DNA from 3 places in the Paenibacillus sp. NPDC057967 genome. Region 1 is predicted to be linked to each of the others. Evidence: riboswitches for the same ligand, from Rfam matches in the RefSeq annotation. Region 1 holds a riboswitch; each other region holds the start of a gene.

Region 1 (5,974 bases):
TGTCCTTCATCATGTTATGGTTTCGCGATCAGGAATTGTTTGATTTGATTACGAACGGCAACATTGCCTATGAGCTATGCAGGCCGATGGATCTGTACCCGCATTGGTATTCGAAGCTTCTGGCACAACGATTTGCGAGCGCTACGCTGCGTTGTTTTCCGCTGCTGGCGATCGTATTTGTCATCCCTGAGCCTTACCGGATGGGGCTCCCGCCGAATTGGGGTTCATTTGGCCTGTTTCTGGTTGCGCTGACGCTGGGCTTGCTGGTTGTCGTGGCCATCTCGATGCTGATCTACATATCGGTGTTTTGGACGATGTCGCCGGTCGGCTCCATTCTGATGATTGCGGTTGCGGGTGAGTTTTTGGCGGGCATGGTTATCCCGGTGCCGCTTATGCCGTCGTGGCTGCAGCCGATCGTGTACGCGCTGCCGTTCCGCTGGACGACCGACTTTCCGTTTCGCGTCTATTCCGGACATATTCCTGTCGCGGAGGCGGCATGGGGAATCCTGATTCAAATCGCGTGGCTGTCGGTGCTTGTTTTAGCTGGAAAAGCTTTAATGAAAAAAGCGCTGCGAGCCGTCGTCGTGCAGGGAGGGTAGACGAACATGCGACTGTATTTCAAATATTTAAGCATTCACCTCAAATCTCAGATGGAATATCGGACATCATTTTTGCTGATGAGCATAGGGCAGTTTTTTATCCCCTTTATGGTGTTCGGGGGCTTGTATTTTATGTTTCAGCGTTTCGGAGAGCTGCAGGGGTGGAGTTTCTTTGAGGTAGCTCTTTGCTTTTCGGTCATTCATATGTCGTTTTCGCTGAGTGAATGTTTCGCGCGTGGTTTCGATTCCTTCTCGTCGCTGGTTGGCAGGGGAGACTTCGACCGGCTGCTGGTTAGGCCCAGAAGCACAGCGCTGCAAGTATTGGGCTCGAAGTTTGAGTTTACGAGAATAGGAAGGCTGCTGCAAAGTGTGATCGTGCTGATCTGGTCGGTGTCCCATTTGCCGCAGATTTGGAGTTTTCCGAAGCTGTTGACGCTGCTGCTTATGATCGCCAATGGCACGATTATTTTTACAGGCATCTTTATTTTGGCTGCGACATTCTGCTTTTGGACGATCCAGGCGATTGAAGTAGCTAATGTCTTCACAGACGGAGGGCGCGAGATGGCGCAGTATCCGCTCAATATTTATGAAAAGTGGGTTACCCGTTTCTTTACGTTCATTATTCCGTTCGGCTGCGTCAGCTACTTGCCGCTCATGTACCTGCTCGATAAGCGGGAGGGCAGTATGTTTCTTCCTATGATGATCACGTTCGGCGGTTTGCTATTCCTCATCCCATGCCTGCTAATCTGGCGATTCGGCGTACGGCATTACCGGTCGACGGGGTCGTGAGTGATTGGTTGCGAGTGTGCACATTCAATGTCTTCTGAATGGAAGGATGGGGTGTGGGGCAATGGGGCATCGGTGGTGAATGGTTCCTTAAACGGACTATTCTACTTAGGCGGTTCGATGTGTGTTTGTACCAGATAAACGAGCTCGTTAGGCGGTGCAGCCTTCTGTATTCAAGTAAGGAGTTTAGACGAATGAGCACATGAATCGGTCAAAGGGGTTGCAGGCGCGGCGGCGGCTGTGCAGCACCGCAATATCATTGCGCTGCCGCTAGTCATGCATAGTTCATATATACCAGTCTGATGAACATTGTGCGTACTAGCTGTTATAGGCTGATAGTGGGAATGTGAGCGGAAGTTTGTTTTAACTAATCAATAACTCGCTAAACCATTCTGGAGGTGTTGAAGTCGAAAGGTTGCGAATATGCAAAAACGAGGTGCCTTTACCATTGAAAATTGATGGTGGAGGCATCTTTTTATTTATCTATAGATGATGATCAGGCTGCAAGCCGAAAAACTCGGCTTAGAGAGCAGAAAGCCGCCGCCGAGCGAGCTGTAAGCCGAGATACTCGGCTTAGAGAGCAGAACGTCGATGCCGAGCGAGCTGCAGACCGAAAAACTCGGCTTAGAGAACGAAAAGCTGCAGCCTGACTGAGCGCCGCCGGACAGCTCCCCCAAAACGCAAACAAGCCCGGGCTTTCCGGGTTGGAAGGCTTCGGGCTTGATGCAGGTTGCGGCTTGCCTTGATAGGCTGGCCGACATAGGATATCCCCATATCCAAGCGTATGCTGCTAATCTACGGATAAATAAGCGACGGCGCGCTGCTGAAGAACGGATTCTTCGGCAGGCTCAGCCGATGAAATCGGGCGTCCGGAGCCCGGGTTCTGCAGCTGTGTAATTGCGGCGGAAAATAAACGGTAAGCCCGATTATCGGGATTAAGAGTCTGCGCGATTCGTTCGGTGAGCCGTTCGGTCAAGGAAACGATCGAGAAACGGCCGATGAAGCTGCGGAATAGCGGACCCCAACGGTCGAGTTGCAGACTTGGCTCGCTGTCACTGACGAATTGCTCGTTCCAGCCATAACCGAGGTCGCTGCTAATGCGAAGACAAACGCGATACCCTGCCGAGTCAATCGCGAGCGCCGGTATGACGAATACTTCCACGCGGCTAATGCTAAGCTGCAGGGGTTGTTCCGAAGGGAATGGGGAATCTTGCAAAGATAAAGAAAGCATAAGACACCTCTCCTTTGTCCGCTTACGAGGTTAGCTGTCGGATTCGGGCTAGAGAGTAGACCCTACCGGGGGTACAAATCCCCGGACTCACCCCTTGCAAGGCTGCGGCCGGCTGTCGGCCCACGTCGCACTTACGTTGGTTCCCCCGCTTTTTCCAGGTCGGAAAAATTAAGCGTTGATGTTTACATAATATTTTAACTTTAAAATATCAATTTGTAAATGATATCTTATCGGGACAACCAATCGTCCAAAATATCCAAATACCGACATAATTACTTTGCGTTCCCGTCATATTTCAAGTATGATGGTAGATAAAAAGTGAACTCATGTTCAAATCAAAGGAGCAGCAAGCATGCATTCGAAAACTAGTCATTGTAAAATTGTCGATTGTACAATTCGTGACGGCGGACTCGTCAATAACTGGGATTTCAGCGTCGAGTTTGTACAGCACCTTTATAATAGCTTGAACGAAGCTGGTGTCGACTACATGGAGATCGGCTACAAAAACTCGCCGAAGCTGTTGAAAGGTGCAGATAGCGCAGGCCCATGGCGCTTCCTGAACGACGATTTCCTTCGCAAGGTCATTCCGAACAAAGGCAACACCAAGCTGTCTGCGCTGGTTGATATCGGCCGCGTTGACGAGAATGACATTTTGCCGCGCAGCGAGAGCCTGCTCGACCTGATCCGCGTAGCTTGCTACATTCAAGATGTAGACAAGGCTCTTGAGCTGGTGCAAATTTTCCACGACCGCGGATATGAGACGACGCTGAACATTATGGCGCTTTCCAACGTGATGGAGAACCAATTGGTCGAAGCATTCAAGCAAATTAACGACAGCGTTGTAGACGTTGTATACATCGTGGATTCCTACGGCAGCCTGAAGCCGGATGATGTAGGCTACCTGGTGGATAAATTCCAGCAGCATTTGCCGAACAAGCGTCTTGGCGTTCACGCGCATAACAACTTGCAGCTTGCATTCGCGAACACGCTGATCGCGGCGAACAAAGGCGTTGAGCTGCTTGACGCATCCGTATACGGCATGGGACGCGCGGCAGGCAACTGCAACACAGAACTGCTCGTATCGGAATTGCAAAATACGAAATACAATGTTCGTCCTGTTCTCGATATGATCGAGAAATACATGGTACCGCTTCGTGAGAAGGAAGAGTGGGGCTACATCATCCCTTACATGATCACAGGTATTCTGGATGAGCATCCGAGATCCGCAATGGCGCTTCGCGTTTCCGAGAACAAGGATAAGGCCGTTGACTTCTACGATCAACTGACAACTCCGGAAATCTCCAAGTAACATCAAGCTGATGGAATACTAATCGTTCGGATAAAAAAGGCGCTTGCCGATTACGCGTTCATTCGCGTACGGCAAGCGCCTTTTTAGGGTTGAATTATTCTCTAACGTTTAAATCTCTGTACGAAGCAGCTCGCCATCACCGCGGATGGCCGCGGCGAAGCTTGGCTCGTTGGGGTGGAAGTAGGCGGTGCCATGATATTCTTCGCCCGTTATGGCTTTGGCCGTAAGCTGGACGCGAATATCCTCATTTTGGCCGAACCAGGCCAGAAGCGCCTTGTCCTTTACACCATCCGCATCAATGTACCATAGCTTGTCTCCGTAGTCGGTGACGATAACAAGCACCGCCTTCTCGAAGGCGACCTTGTAGGACGAATGCTGCGCGTATCCGATGGTTATTGCTGTTAGTTCGATTGTTTCCATATGTCATGCCTCTTCCTGTTGTTTCAATTTAACGCCTGGCACAGGGCTTCTTGTATTCCGCACCGCGCTCAGCTTCCAGCGGGCGTGGGGCAGCTGAGGTCTCGCGAGTTCACAAGCTGTCACAGCTTCAGCCGAACAGGCTGCCCCTACACAGTAAGATACACGCCTGCAACTGTATTAATACAGCTTGCCCTGCCGGTATAGGACGGAAGACAGCTTGGTCACGGCATGGACGAAGCAATTCTGACGGAGGGAGAGCGGGTCTCCGAAGTAAGCCGGCAGAATGCTGTTCATCGTCTTCTGCATCTTGGCGAACAGCTGTCTGTATACTTCCGCCTCCGAATAGAATTGTGTCTCTCTGCCTTGCAGCCATTCGAAGTACGAGACGATAACGCCCCCGGCATTGGCCAGAATGTCAGGCACGATAATGATGCCTTGGGAGGTTAAGGTCTCGTCCGCTTCTCCCGTAATCGGAGCGTTCGCCCCTTCTACGATAATGCGGGCTTTTACTTCATTCACGTTGCCGCTGTGAATCTGATCCTCCAGCGCCGCCAGGAACAGGACATCGACGTTCAAGTACAGCACCGCTTCGCGGTCCAGCAATTCCCCTGCAATGCCGCTTTCCTTCAGCGCGTCCTCCGTCGACGGCAGATCGCCCCGGTTCCCTGATGCGTACTCTACGAGCGCGGGAATATCAAGGCCGCTCTCGTTATACAAGGTCACGTTGCGGTCGCTGACCGCTACAACCTTGCCGCGAATATCGGAGCACTTGTAGGCTTCCATCGCTGTGACGGAGCCGACATTGCCGAATCCTTGCACGGCAATGGACATTGGCTTGTTCGCATAAGCAAGCGCAGTCGCGGCAAAAGGGTTCGAGCTGCCGGCCAGCCAGCCGATATTGTCACGAATGAAGTCATGCATCATATAGCGGAAGGTGAAGTAGACGCCTTTGCCTGTCGCTTCCCTGCGGCCAAGCGAGCCGCCGCTGACCAGGCTTTTGCCGGTAAAGCTGCCCAGGTAAGGAGAGCCGGGATGAATGCTCTTGTATTCCGCCATCATCCAGTCCATTTCCCGCTCGCCCGTGCCCATATCCGGCGCCGGTATATCTTTATCGGGTCCCAGTATATCGCTGAAATACTGGACGTACTTTTTGCAGATCTGATACAGCTCCTTCTCCGAGAAGCTGCGCGGATTGATGACGACGCCGCCTTTGCCGCCGCCGAACGGAACTTCGTGCAGCGCGTTTTTCAGCGTCATGAGCGCCGCCAGATTGGTGACCTCGTCTTCATTGACGGATTCATGGAACCGAATGCCGCCTTTGTAAGGACCAAGCGCGTCATTGTGCTGAATGCGGAAGGCGGGAATGCGTACGACATTGCCGTCTTCCAGCGCAATGCGCAGGAAAGCCTTATGTACTTTGTTAGGTGTCGACAGAATTGCCGCCAACGATTGAAAGGCTTGCTCCCGGCGTTGTCCTTGGACGAGGGGAAGGAAAGAAGAATCTCCCATTAACGCGTTCAGGGATAGTTGTACAATGGCTCCAGTCTGACTTGCCATAGGGATACGACCTCCTTGTAATAAGCTTATGATGTGTGCTCTGCCTGATTGTACCATATATTGCGCATGTGA
Region 2 (5,974 bases), on a different contig from region 1:
TCAGGATGCAGTCCAAGGCCCAATCGGGTTACATGACCCATCGGGAAAAATTGCACGAAGCCGATAAGAGACTGCTGTTCGTCCATTACAACAGCATATTGGGAGGCACGGAGGACGGGATCGCCGAATTCGATTCCGTCCTTTTTCATGTTTTCCCATGCAGGCCAGTTGTAGCTGTCCCAAGGCGGCACATAGTGCCAATCGCATAGGGAGCGGGCGTGCTCCTCGGACATGGCTTGAATGGTCATTAACGACTGGTTTGGTTTATAATAGAAGGTGTTGTGGTTATCGTATATCATAAACTTGATTATAGCAGATGGCGTCGATCGGGCGTAAGGACAGGGAGTCGGTTAGAATGAAGAAGCTGCTGTGGATGGGCTGCCTCTCATATTTGGTTATTGGCATTGCGCATGTGGTCGGCGGAGCGTTGCTGGAGCAATTGATTGCCCATTACGGCATTACCTATAAAGACGGCGGGCAATGGATCATGAATCAATTCATCGGATTTCTGTTCGGTGTACTGCTGGCGCCGGCTCTGACCAGCCGGATCGGGAAGCGGGGGGCTGTTCTGATCGCCATGGCGCTGCTTACCTTAAGTGAGGCGGCATACAGCCTGCTGCTGCCATGGGGCTGGATGCTTGCCTTTGCCCCGATTGCCGGCATTGGCTTCGGGATGACGGAAGCGATTGTTGGGGCGACCATTATCGATCATATGAAGGGTAAGGCTTCGGCGATGAGCAGGCTGGAGACCTTCTTCGGCATTGGGGCGCTGCTCATTCCGATTACGGCGGCGTTCCTTATACAGCAGCATGTATGGCAGCTTTCCTTTCCGATTCTATCCGCGATGGCGGGCATTACCTTTGTGCTGTGGCTGACGATGTCGTTCGGCAGCTTGGATGACAGCTTAAGTCCGCCGCAGCGTTCTGTCCCTGGACAGGGGGAAGAGCGTCAGCAAGCGTCGGTATTAAAGAGGAATAAGAACCATGCTAGCTGGCTCGGATATGCGCCAAAGTCGATTCCTTTTCTCGCGCTGAGCGCGGCTTTTTTCATGATCTATGTAGGCATGGAGATGAGCTTTTCGAACTATTTGCCTTCGATTCTCATATCGCGGACAGGCATGTCCGATTCAACAGCTACGGCTGCGCTAAGCTTATTCTGGGGAACGATGGTGCTGGGAAGGCTGTTCGCGGGCATTATCGCGGACCGTATCGGCTATGCAAGCTATTTGTTCATCACGACTGCGGCTGCAGCTGTCGTATTTATCGGAATGATCGTCTTCCAGCAGCAAGGTCTGCTGCTTATCTTGATTGCCCTAAGCGGACTATGCTTCTCCGGTGTGTTCGGCATTGCGCTCGTGTATGCGAATGGCTTGCTGCCAGGCATGACGGAACGGACAACAAGCTTGCTGGTTGCACTTGGCGGAGTCGGAGGGGCTGTATTCCCTCGGGTGACAGGCTGGTTCATGGATCGCTATTCGACGGGAACGACGCTCTACTATCTCTCGGCTTTGGTGATTGCACTTATTGCCGTATTAATCGTGCTCATGATGGCAGGACGCAAGCAGTCGAATCGAATGAACGAAAAAGAGGTTGCCCCCTCCTAGGGGCAACCTCTTTATTCTAATCATTACTTCTCAGCAGCAACGATAAATTTCTCAAATTGCGACTCGTCCAGTACGCGTGCAGCCGTTACGTAGCGCGGCTTGTAGTAGGAAGAATCCAGCTTCTCGATAATTACGCCTTTGCTTGTGGAAGCGTGAGCGAAGTTACCGTCTCCAACGTAGATGCCTACATGGGAGATTCCGCCGTTGTTTTTACCGCTAGTGTCGAAGAACACCAGATCGCCTGGTTGAAGGTCGGTTTTTGCGACTTTCGTGCCGGCGCCTGCTTGATCGGACGATCTGCGCGGCAGATCGATGCCCATCTTGTTGAACACGTAGCTCGTAAATCCAGAGCAATCAAATCCTTTAGTTGTTGTTCCGCCGTAGGAATAACGTGTTCCGATCAATTCATCAATGATGCCGTCCATCTTGGATGCGCTGGCGAATGCGCTTCCAGCCTGGAAAGCGAGCATAAGAACAAGGCCCGCCAAGATGATGCTGACTTTCTTCTTCAACTTGGTGAAGCTCCTTCCGGTGCCGACGAGGTTAGCTGTGGGGTTCGGTTGAAGGTTCCCTATGATCTCTCAGGCGCCCGGCGTGCCGTGCGTCAAGATCAATTCACCCAAAGTGGTTCCCCCGTTTCCCGAGCGGGAATTAGGCAATTTTTGTTTAAACATCTTTAACCAATATAATAAATGGAAAGTGTAGATTCGTGTTGAAAATGAGTAGATTTTAATAATACAAATCGAGATATACACATTCGCTTATTGGGCATAGACAAATATATAGAGATAAACATCATTTCAGCCAAGCTATGACACCTAAACTTGAGTGTATTTTCAATGGAATTTGTGTATTATAAATAGAAAACTATTTAACGGGAAAGGTTGGTCGCGATGGAGAGCGCTGTGGATAATAAGACATCATCCTCGAACTTTATTAAAAATATCGTTGTAGAAGATTTGAAGAGCGGCCGCGTGCAGGAAGTCATTACTCGCTTCCCGCCTGAGCCGAACGGTTATTTGCATATCGGGCACGCCAAGTCGATCTGCCTGAATTTCGAGCTCGCCGACGAGTTCAAGGGCAAGACGAATCTGCGGTTCGACGACACGAATCCGGCGAAGGAAGACACGGAATATGTAGATGCAATTAAGGAAGATGTGCAATGGCTCGGATTCGAGTGGGATGAGCTGAGATTTGCTTCGGATTATTTCGAAGAATTGTATAATCGCGCCGTCCTTCTAATTAAAAAAGGAAAAGCGTACGTATGCGATCTGACAGCCGAACAAACTCGCGAGCTGAGAGGAACGCTGACGGAGCCTGGCAAGGACAGCCCGTACCGCAATCGCAGTGTCGAGGAGAACCTGGATTTGTTCGCGCGCATGCGCGCTGGCGAATTCAAGGAAGGCGAGCGCGTGCTGCGTGCGAAGATTGATATGGCGTCTGCGAATATTACGATGCGCGACCCTGTCCTGTACCGGATCTCCCATGCCCACCATCATCGCACGGGCAGCGAGTGGCATATTTATCCGATGTACGATTACGCGCATCCGCTGAGCGATGCAATTGAAGGTGTCTCGCATTCGATTTGTACGCTTGAATTCGAAGATCACCGGCCGCTATACGATTGGGCAATCGCGGAATGCGAGATGGAGTCGCAGCCGCGCCAATATGAGTTTGCCCGTCTGAATATAACGAATACCGTGATGAGCAAGCGTTATTTGAAGCAGCTCGTAGACGAAGGCGTCGTAGAGGGCTGGGATGATCCGCGCATGCCTACGATCAGCGGCATGCGCCGCAAAGGCTTTACGGCAGAAGCGATCCGTACGTTCTGCCGCGAGATCGGCATTGCGAAGAGCAACAGCGTTGTAGATGAGCGGAACCTGGAGCATTTTATCCGGGAGGATCTGAAGCTGAAGGCGCTTCGTACGATGGCGGTACTACGTCCGCTTAAGGTGGTCATTACGAATTATCCGGAGGGCCAGACGGAACTTCTGGATGCGGAGAATAATGCGGAGAACGAGGAGATGGGCGTTCGCCAAATCCCGTTCTCGCGTGAAATTTATATCGAGCGCGACGACTTTATGGAGAACCCGCCCAGCAAGTACTTCCGTTTGTTCCCTGGCAACGAAGTGCGCCTGAAGCATGCATACTTCATTACTTGCCAAGACGTAATCAAGGACGGGAACGGCGAGGTCGTGGAGCTGCATTGCACGTATGATCCGGAAACAAAGAGCGGCAGCGGCTTTAATGCACGCAAGGTGAAGGGGACGATTCACTGGGTGGAAGCTTCGCAAGCGATTCCTGCCGACTTCCGCTTGTTCGAACCGCTTATCCTGGACGAGTCCAATGAAGTGGATACCTCATTCCTGGAGCGGATTAATCCGAACTCCCTGCAAGTGGAGCAAGGCTTTGTAGAACCGAACATGAACGAGGCGAAGGGCGGCGACAAATTCCAGTTTTTCCGTCATGGCTACTTCAATGTCGATCCGAAGGATTCCACATCCCAGAAGTTGATTTTCAACCGTATCGTTTCATTGAAAAGCTCATTTGATCCTGCCAAGGCTTAGAGGAATTCGCTTCGGTTAGGCGGGCAGCCTGTCAAGCATTCCGCTTGGCAGGCTGTTGTTCGTTAAGAGGGGGTTCGAGAGATGCCAGATAAGCTCCGCAACAGTATCGTGCTGGCAGGCGGTCGAAGCAGCCGGATGGGGCAGGACAAGGCACTTCTAATCATAGAAGGAGAACCTCTGCTTAGGCGTTTGGTCCGCCAATTGTCGGAGATATCGGAACGCGTGATGATAGCATCTGGCTCCGAAGCACAGATGGATAGATATCGCGCTGTCCTACAGGACTTGCCGTTCGCGACGGATATTCAGTTCGCAGTAGATCGTTATCCCGGGGAGGGCCCTTTGGCAGGATTGCACGCAGGAATTTGCGAGATTCGGGAAGAAGGTTATGTCTTGGTGACGGCCTGTGATATGCCCGATATCTCCCCTTCCTTGCTCCAGAGGCTGCTTGATGGCAGAACGGGCGGTCCTGACGTGATCTATGCGCAGGGGCAACCGTTCCATGCCCTCTATCACACCAGCGTGACTGCTGTGTTGGAAGAAGCCCTGCAGCAGAGGAGCCTGCGGGTTATGGATTTCATTGGCAGGTTGAATAGTAGCGTTCTTCCGCCAGAGAGCGATTCAGCTAAGATTGCGACGGGGCTTTCCAATTTAAATACGCAAGAGGATTACCAAAATTATTTGAATAGAATGCGGAGAGATGGATCATGAGCACACCTACTTATGACATTCGCGATGCCAGGCTAGATGACTTGGAGCGGATTGTGGACATCTATAATTCAACGATAGCAAGCCGTACGGTAACGGCGGATCTGGAACCTGTAACATCCGAGAGCCGCCGGGCATGGTTCGATGCGCATTCGCCGGAGAAGCATCCGATCTGGGTCGTGCGGATGGAGGATGGGACTATTGGCGCGTGGATGAGCTTCCAATCCTTCTATGGCCGTCCTGCTTATCAGGCTACCGCGGAGATTAGCATCTATATCGCGGAGGAACAGCGTGCCAAGGGGCTGGGCTCCTTTCTCTTGGAGCAAGCGCTCGCGGAGTGCCCGAGACTTGGTCTAACCACGCTGCTCGGATTTGTCTTCGGCCATAATGAGCCAAGTTTGCGGTTGCTTCGCAAATACGGATTCCTGCAATATGGGCTCCTGCCTCGGGTGGCGACACTTGACGACGTTGAACGGGATCTCGTCATTATGGGACGACGAATAGACGCTGTGTAACGACCCGGGTGGCGAACGGAAGGGGTGATCGACGTAAAGCTCTATCAAAAGGCTTTCAGCAAGCATACCGGCTTTAATGTGGCGGTGACGCTACTTGCTGTCATCTACGCATTGATCATGCTGAACTTGTTGTTTTTACGTGACCGGTCCATGATGGACGGCTATGCGTACAATTTCGTACCGTTCGATACGATTCAACGTTATGTGGTGCATCGCGATCATTTTAATTTCGATACTTGGTTCAAAAACCTGTTCGGCAATCTGGTATTATTTATTCCGATCGGCATGTTCCTTCCGCTGTTGAATACGCGCTTTCGGAGCAGTCTGATGCTGATTGCGGCTACCGTCATCATTATTGGCTTCATGGAGACGGCCCAGATGCTGCTTCGGGTAGGCAGCTTTGATATTGATGATATTATATTGAACACGGCCGGAGCCTGGATGGGGTTACTGCTGACCCGGCCATTCATGAGGAGAGAGAAGCGATGAGTAAATATTGGAGTCCGCTGGCAGGATCGCTAGAGCCCTATGTGCCGGGCGAGCAACCGAAGGACAAGTCGTATATCAAGTTGAATACAAATGAG
Region 3 (5,974 bases), on a different contig from region 1:
CCAGTCGTACTGTCATTGCAGGTGGCACTGATCTCCAGCATTGTCGCGGCCGTGGCGGGCATTGCCGCAGCATGGTGGATGTCGAGAAGGTCATTCCGAGGCAAAATCTTGCTGGAGACGGCTTTCATGCTGCCGCTGGTGCTGCCACCCACTGTGGTCGGCTTTCTGCTGCTCGTGCTGTGGGGACGGCAAGGGATTCTTGGCAAAGCGGCAGAGTGGGTCTTCTCCGCGCCGGTTCTCTTCTCGCCATGGGCGGCTGTTATCGCTTCGATCGTAGTGGCGTTCCCGCTGGTGTACCAGACGATGAAGGTAGCGCTCGATTCGGTGGACAAGAATCTGGAGGATGCCGCACGTTCGGCAGGCGCCGGCGAGTGGAAGGTATTCCGCTATGTTACGCTGCCGCTGACGATGCGCGCCGTAATGACTGCCTATATACTCGGCTTTGCGCGCAGCTTGGGCGAGTTCGGGGCAACACTGATGATTGCGGGCAACATTCCGGGCAAGACGCAGACCATTCCTACCGCGATCTATGTCGCGGTCGATTCCGGCAATATGCCGATGGCTTGGGCCTGGACGGCTGGCATGGTCGTGATCTCGTTTGCCCTGCTGCTGGCGACGGGCGGTCTTCGGAAAAATCCATAAAAGGGCTCGCCTGCAAGGCGGAAATCGTGTGCGGCTGTGATTGCACGAGTGTAGAAGAGCTTTTCTCCGAGAAGAGCCGATGAATGCGATAAATCAGATTGCAAGGTATGGAAAATCGGTGAAAGCAGCATTTACTGCTGCTTTACACTTTCAGAAGACAGGAGTAATATTCGGATTAAGCTTTACAGCAATCGCTGAGTTTCCCGCAAGAGGCGGGAAAACGGGGGAACCATTCGCCAAGTGAACAGTCCGGTGTGAGAGCCGGAAGTTCGGATGGCAAGGGGTGAATCGCTTGCAGCGCCAGATTGGGCGCCGGCCAAGCGTAGGGCGACTCTCACCGTCCGAATCCGACAGCTAACCTCGTAAGCGTAGATGGAGAGGAAGTGGCTTGTGATCGCATTGGCGACCACAGGGGACACGTGCCTCTGTGGTTTTTTGATGCGCAAATAGGATTATGACCAAGCAACACGCTGAGTTTCTGCACAGAGCAGAAAACGGGGGAACCATTCGATTTTGCGCCAAGCGTGAAATCCCGGGGTGAATCCGGACCTGGCAGGTCCGGTAGGGCGGCTCTCACGCCCGAATCCGACAGCTAACCTCGTAAGCGATTCGAGAGAGGCCAATTGCAGCTCTTCAGCATAAGCGAAGCTTGTTTCGCTATGCCTACAGAAGAAGCCGCGAGGGACCCCTCCTTCGCAGGCTTCTTTTTTTGCGCCCAATTGGCTGAAAGGGATAAAGGAGAATGAAGAGTGAACTCGTTCCATTCAAAGCTTACGCTGGTATATGCGCCGAATGAATACGGTCGGCAATTTGTGAAGCTGTTGCTATACAAGGGCTGGCCTGTAGCGGCTTTGGTCAGCAGCGGCAGGCAACGGCGAATCCATGAGGGATTCGGAATCAGCTGCTTTATCAAGCTCGATACGAAAGACCAGGATTGTTCGCTGAAGGGCGGACAGATTCATGATGTGTATTTATTCGATAACTCTGTGCCGCTGGTTTGCAGGTACTTAAAGCTATTCCGTCCGCTTGTATCGGGCAGAATCATCGTGGTGACCCAGAATAACAGCATTCCAGGGCTATATCGGCATTTGGGAGCGGATCAGCTGCTGCATGCGTCGCTGCAGCCGGAGGAGCTTGTATCGGAATTCGAAGAGAATCGATTGGAGAAGAACGGAGAGGAGGATGCATCGTGCTAGATGTGATCTTGGTTGCATTTTTGGTTGTGCTGGTGGCTTCCGTATGGGGCCTTGCCGCTTGGTCGGCGAAGGAAACGGATAGCGGGCGGAAGGATCAATAGTTTATCCATTATGGGTGATGAAATGAGGGACTGGAAGTGACGATTGCCGGGCTTCTTTCGATTGGCATTTTTCTATTAATCGTTGTGACGTTGGCAAAGCCAACAGGATTATATATCGCGCGTGCATTCGATTATTCGCCTACAACTCTCGACCGCGCTTTCGGCTGGCTGGAGAAGCCGATTATGGCGCTTAGCGGCATCCAAAAAACGAACCAGACCTGGAAGCAATATGGGTTATCGCTCGTGTTCGCCAACGCTTTTATGATTCTGGTCGTCTATATGATCTTCCGGCTGCAGCACTTGCTCCCTCTCAATCCGGGCAACATTGCAGCTATGGAGCCTACGTTGGCGTTCAATACGGCTATCAGCTTTATGACGAATACGAACCTGCAGCATTACAGCGGGGAGAGCGGCATGTCTTATTTGGCACAAATGCTTGCAATTGTCTTCTTGATGTTCACGGCACCGGCAACGACGCTTGCCGCAGCTATGGCGTTCATTCGAGGCTTGGCTGGCAAGCCGCTTGGCAATTTCTTTGTCGATATGATTCGTTCCATTACGCGCATTCTGCTGCCGATTGCTATCGTCACATCGCTTCTGTTCGTATCGCAGGGTGTGCCTCAGACGCTGGAGCCTTCTGTGACGGCTGCGACGATGGAAGGAGCTGAACAGCATATCGCAAGAGGGCCTGTCGGATCGTTCCTGGCGATTAAGGAGCTGGGCAACAACGGCGGAGGCTTCTTCGGAACAAACTCTGCTCATCCCCTCGAGAATCCAACCAATCTGTCCAATCTGCTGCAAATGCTGCTCATGATGCTGGTGACGACAGCGTTGCCGTTTGCCTACGGGAAGATGGTTGGCAACCGGAAGCAGGGCCTTGTCTTATTTTGTGCAATGGGCGTGATGTTCCTCGTTATGATAGGAGCCTCGCTGGCCGCTGAGAGTGCCGGCAATCCCGCCCTTGGGGAGATCGGCATGGATTCGTCGCAAGGCAGCATGGAAGGCAAGGAGGCGAGGTTCGGTCTGGAGGCTTCTTCCTTGTATTCCGTCGTTACGACCGCTTCGGAGACGGGAGCTGTCAATACGATGCACGATACGCTTACGCCGCTGGGCGGGCTGGTGCCGCTGGCCAATATGATGCTGAATACGATCTACGGCGGGATCGGCGCCGGATTTATGAATGTGCTGATGTATGCCATTATCGCGGTATTTATTGCCGGGCTTATGGTGGGCAGAACGCCGGAATTTTTGGGCAAAAAAATCGAAAGCAGGGAAATGAAGCTGATCGCGATTGTTCTGCTGGTACAGCCGCTGCTCATTTTGGTGCCATCTGCAATTGCGCTCATGGTATATCCGGAGACCGTCTCGAATCCGGGTTTTCACGGTCTGACTCAGGTATTGTACGAATTCACCTCCTCCGCTGCCAATAACGGATCTGGATTTGAAGGGCTGGGCGACAATACGCCGTTCTGGAACATGATGACGGGAGCGGTTATGTTTTTCGGGCGTTATATTGGCGTTATCTTGCTGTTGGCGGTTGCAGGGTCGCTGCTCGCGAAGAAGCCGGTGCCGGATTCGATCGGCACATTCCGTACGGACCAGCCATTATTTGGCGCTCTGTTCGCAGGAACGGTCTTCGTGGTTGGCGCGCTTACGTTTTTCCCGTTTGTTGTACTGGGACCGATTGCGGAGCAATTGACCTTAATGCCATAGTGCTTTTTCGTGAAGGAGAGAGAATCTCGTGAGCCATAAAAAACAATCGATGTGGACGGGGCCGATCGCAAGACATGCGATGAAAGAGGCTTTCCTGAAGCTGGACCCGCGTCTCATGATTAAAAATCCGATTATGTTTGTCGTTGAACTTGGATTTGTAGTTGCGCTATTATTGGCGGTATTCCCGGATGCGCTGGGGTCCTCGGATATCGATGCCTGGTTCAACCTTGCGGTGGCTGCCATTCTGCTCTTGACCATTCTGTTCGCCAACTATGCGGAAGCGCTGGCGGAGGGTCGGGGCAAGGCGCAGGCTGACTCATTAAGAAGCGCGAAGAAGGAGATGCATGCGCGGAAAGTGGCGGGCTCCCGCATCGAGACGGTGCCATCGCATACGCTGCGCAAGGGTGATATTGTGCTGGTCGAGCAGGGAGAGCTGATACCTGCTGATGGCGAAGTCATCGAGGGGCTCGCTTCCGTAGATGAGTCGGCGATTACAGGAGAATCGGCGCCAGTGATGAAGGAAGCGGGCGGCGACTTCAGCTCGGTCACAGGCGGTACAAGGGTCGTCAGCGACCGGATCAAAGTGCGTGTCACCAGTGATCCCGGCGATTCGTTCCTGGACCGGATGATCTCCCTTGTAGAGGGCGCGAAGCGGCAAAAGACGCCGAACGAGATTGCGCTTAACACATTGCTTGTGACTTTGACGGTCATTTTTATGATCGTTGTCGTGACGCTGCCTTTTTTTGCGCGGTACTTGGGCATTACGCTTGAGGTGCCTGTGTTGATCGCTTTGCTTGTGTGCCTCATCCCGACCACGATTGGCGGATTGCTGTCCGCGATCGGCATTGCCGGGATGGACCGCGTGACGCAGTTCAATGTGCTGGCGATGTCGGGAAAGGCCGTAGAGGCTGCCGGCGATATTAATACGATTATTTTGGATAAAACAGGCACGATTACGTTCGGTAACCGGATGGCTAGCGAGTTCCTTCCTGCTGAAGGAACGACGCTGGAAGAGCTTGCAGGCTGGGCAGGGATATGCTCGCTGAAGGATGAAACGCCAGAAGGCCGTTCTGTACTGGAGCTGAATAAGCGTCTCGGGATCGAATCGGATGCTGCCTTCCTTGATGGGGCTGAGGTTGTGGAATTCAGGGCAGAGACCCGTATGAGCGGTCTCGATTTGAAGGATGGCCGGAGAGTCCACAAGGGCGCGGTCAATGCCGTGAGGAAATGGGTGGAGGAACAAGGCGGTTCCATTCCCGCAGGCTTGAAGGAAAGGGCCGACGAGGTGGCCTCGCAAGGCGGAACGCCTCTGGCAGTCGCGGTGGAGGCACGCTTGTACGGCATTATCTACTTGAAGGATACGGTCAAGCCCGGCATGAAGGAACGCTTCCAACAGATGCGGGAGATGGGCATCAAGACGATTATGTGTACAGGCGATAATCCGCTCACAGCGGCTACGATTGCGAAGGAAGCGGGGGTCGACGATTATATCGCCGAGAGCAAGCCGGAGGATAAAATCGCCGTCATCCGCAGGGAACAGGCTGCAGGCAAGCTGGTTGCGATGACGGGTGACGGCACCAATGATGCACCGGCACTGGCTCAAGCTGATGTGGGCATTGCGATGAACAGCGGTACGGTGGCGGCCAAGGAAGCGGCTAATATGGTCGATCTGGATTCCGATCCGTCCAAAATCATTGAAGTCGTCGCCATCGGCAAGCAGCTTCTGATGACCCGGGGTGCTCTGACGACCTTCAGTATTGCGAATGATATCGCCAAATATTTTGCGATTATTCCTGCGATGTTTATCGTGGCCATTCCGCAGATGAGCGCTCTTAATGTGATGCAGCTGGCATCGCCTGAATCAGCGATTTTATCGGCATTAATTTTTAACGCTATTATTATTCCGCTGCTGATCCCCCTAGCGATGAAAGGAATTGCCTATAAGCCGATGTCATCCTCCAAGCTGCTGAGCCGTAATCTGCTGCTCTACGGCGCGGGGGGAGTGATTGTCCCTTTTGCCGGGATTAAGGCGATTGATATGATCGTTCAACTATGGGTGTAAAAAGCAGTTGAGATGTTCTAAGGAGGCTAGGAGCATGGTATCCATAATAATCCGCAGCAGCTTGGTGCTCATGCTGCTGTGCGGAGTCATCTATAATATCGCCGTGACGGGAATTGCCCAGCTGGCTATGCCTTATCGCGCTGACGGAAGCTTGCTCTTGAACGAGAAAGGTCAAGTGATTGGTTCAGAGCTGATCGGGCAATCATTCACAGAGCCGGGATGGTTCCATGGACGCGTATCCAGCATTGGCTATGCGGCTG

The links. A riboswitch is a leader RNA that binds a small molecule or an ion and turns the genes downstream of it on or off. The one in region 1 is predicted to bind cyclic di-AMP.
Region 2: another riboswitch for cyclic di-AMP. It lies ahead of ACFVSO_RS23945 (C40 family peptidase); the one in region 1 lies ahead of ACFVSO_RS19105 (5-formyltetrahydrofolate cyclo-ligase).
Region 3: another riboswitch for cyclic di-AMP. It lies ahead of ACFVSO_RS05295 (hypothetical protein); the one in region 1 lies ahead of ACFVSO_RS19105 (5-formyltetrahydrofolate cyclo-ligase).

The regions. Positions count from the first base shown of each region.
Region 1 is NZ_JBHVQB010000007.1:137,007-142,980, reverse strand. It holds gene ACFVSO_RS19120 (ABC transporter permease) at 1-599, shown strand, start outside; gene ACFVSO_RS19115 (ABC transporter permease) at 606-1,388, shown strand; gene ACFVSO_RS19110 (hypothetical protein) at 1,865-2,146, opposite strand; gene ACFVSO_RS19105 (5-formyltetrahydrofolate cyclo-ligase) at 2,176-2,616, opposite strand; cyclic di-AMP (ydaO/yuaA leader) riboswitch at 2,621-2,801, opposite strand; gene ACFVSO_RS19100 (aldolase catalytic domain-containing protein) at 2,969-3,925, shown strand; gene ACFVSO_RS19095 (hypothetical protein) at 4,034-4,345, opposite strand; gene ACFVSO_RS19090 (Glu/Leu/Phe/Val family dehydrogenase) at 4,523-5,902, opposite strand.
Region 2 is NZ_JBHVQB010000010.1:33,790-39,763, forward strand. It holds gene ACFVSO_RS23935 (GNAT family N-acetyltransferase) at 1-248, opposite strand, end outside; gene ACFVSO_RS23940 (MFS transporter) at 356-1,603, shown strand; gene ACFVSO_RS23945 (C40 family peptidase) at 1,627-2,115, opposite strand; cyclic di-AMP (ydaO/yuaA leader) riboswitch at 2,121-2,271, opposite strand; gene ACFVSO_RS23950 (glutamine--tRNA ligase/YqeY domain fusion protein) at 2,497-4,170, shown strand; gene mobA (molybdenum cofactor guanylyltransferase) at 4,252-4,878, shown strand; gene ACFVSO_RS23960 (GNAT family N-acetyltransferase) at 4,875-5,390, shown strand; gene ACFVSO_RS23965 (VanZ family protein) at 5,415-5,879, shown strand; gene hisC (histidinol-phosphate transaminase) at 5,876-5,974, shown strand, end outside.
Region 3 is NZ_JBHVQB010000002.1:176,456-182,429, forward strand. It holds gene modB (molybdate ABC transporter permease subunit) at 1-642, shown strand, start outside; cyclic di-AMP (ydaO/yuaA leader) riboswitch at 825-1,027, shown strand; cyclic di-AMP (ydaO/yuaA leader) riboswitch at 1,101-1,265, shown strand; gene ACFVSO_RS05295 (hypothetical protein) at 1,392-1,838, shown strand; gene ACFVSO_RS05300 (signal peptide protein) at 1,832-1,939, shown strand; gene kdpA (potassium-transporting ATPase subunit KdpA) at 1,982-3,652, shown strand; gene kdpB (potassium-transporting ATPase subunit KdpB) at 3,702-5,714, shown strand; gene kdpC (potassium-transporting ATPase subunit KdpC) at 5,749-5,974, shown strand, end outside.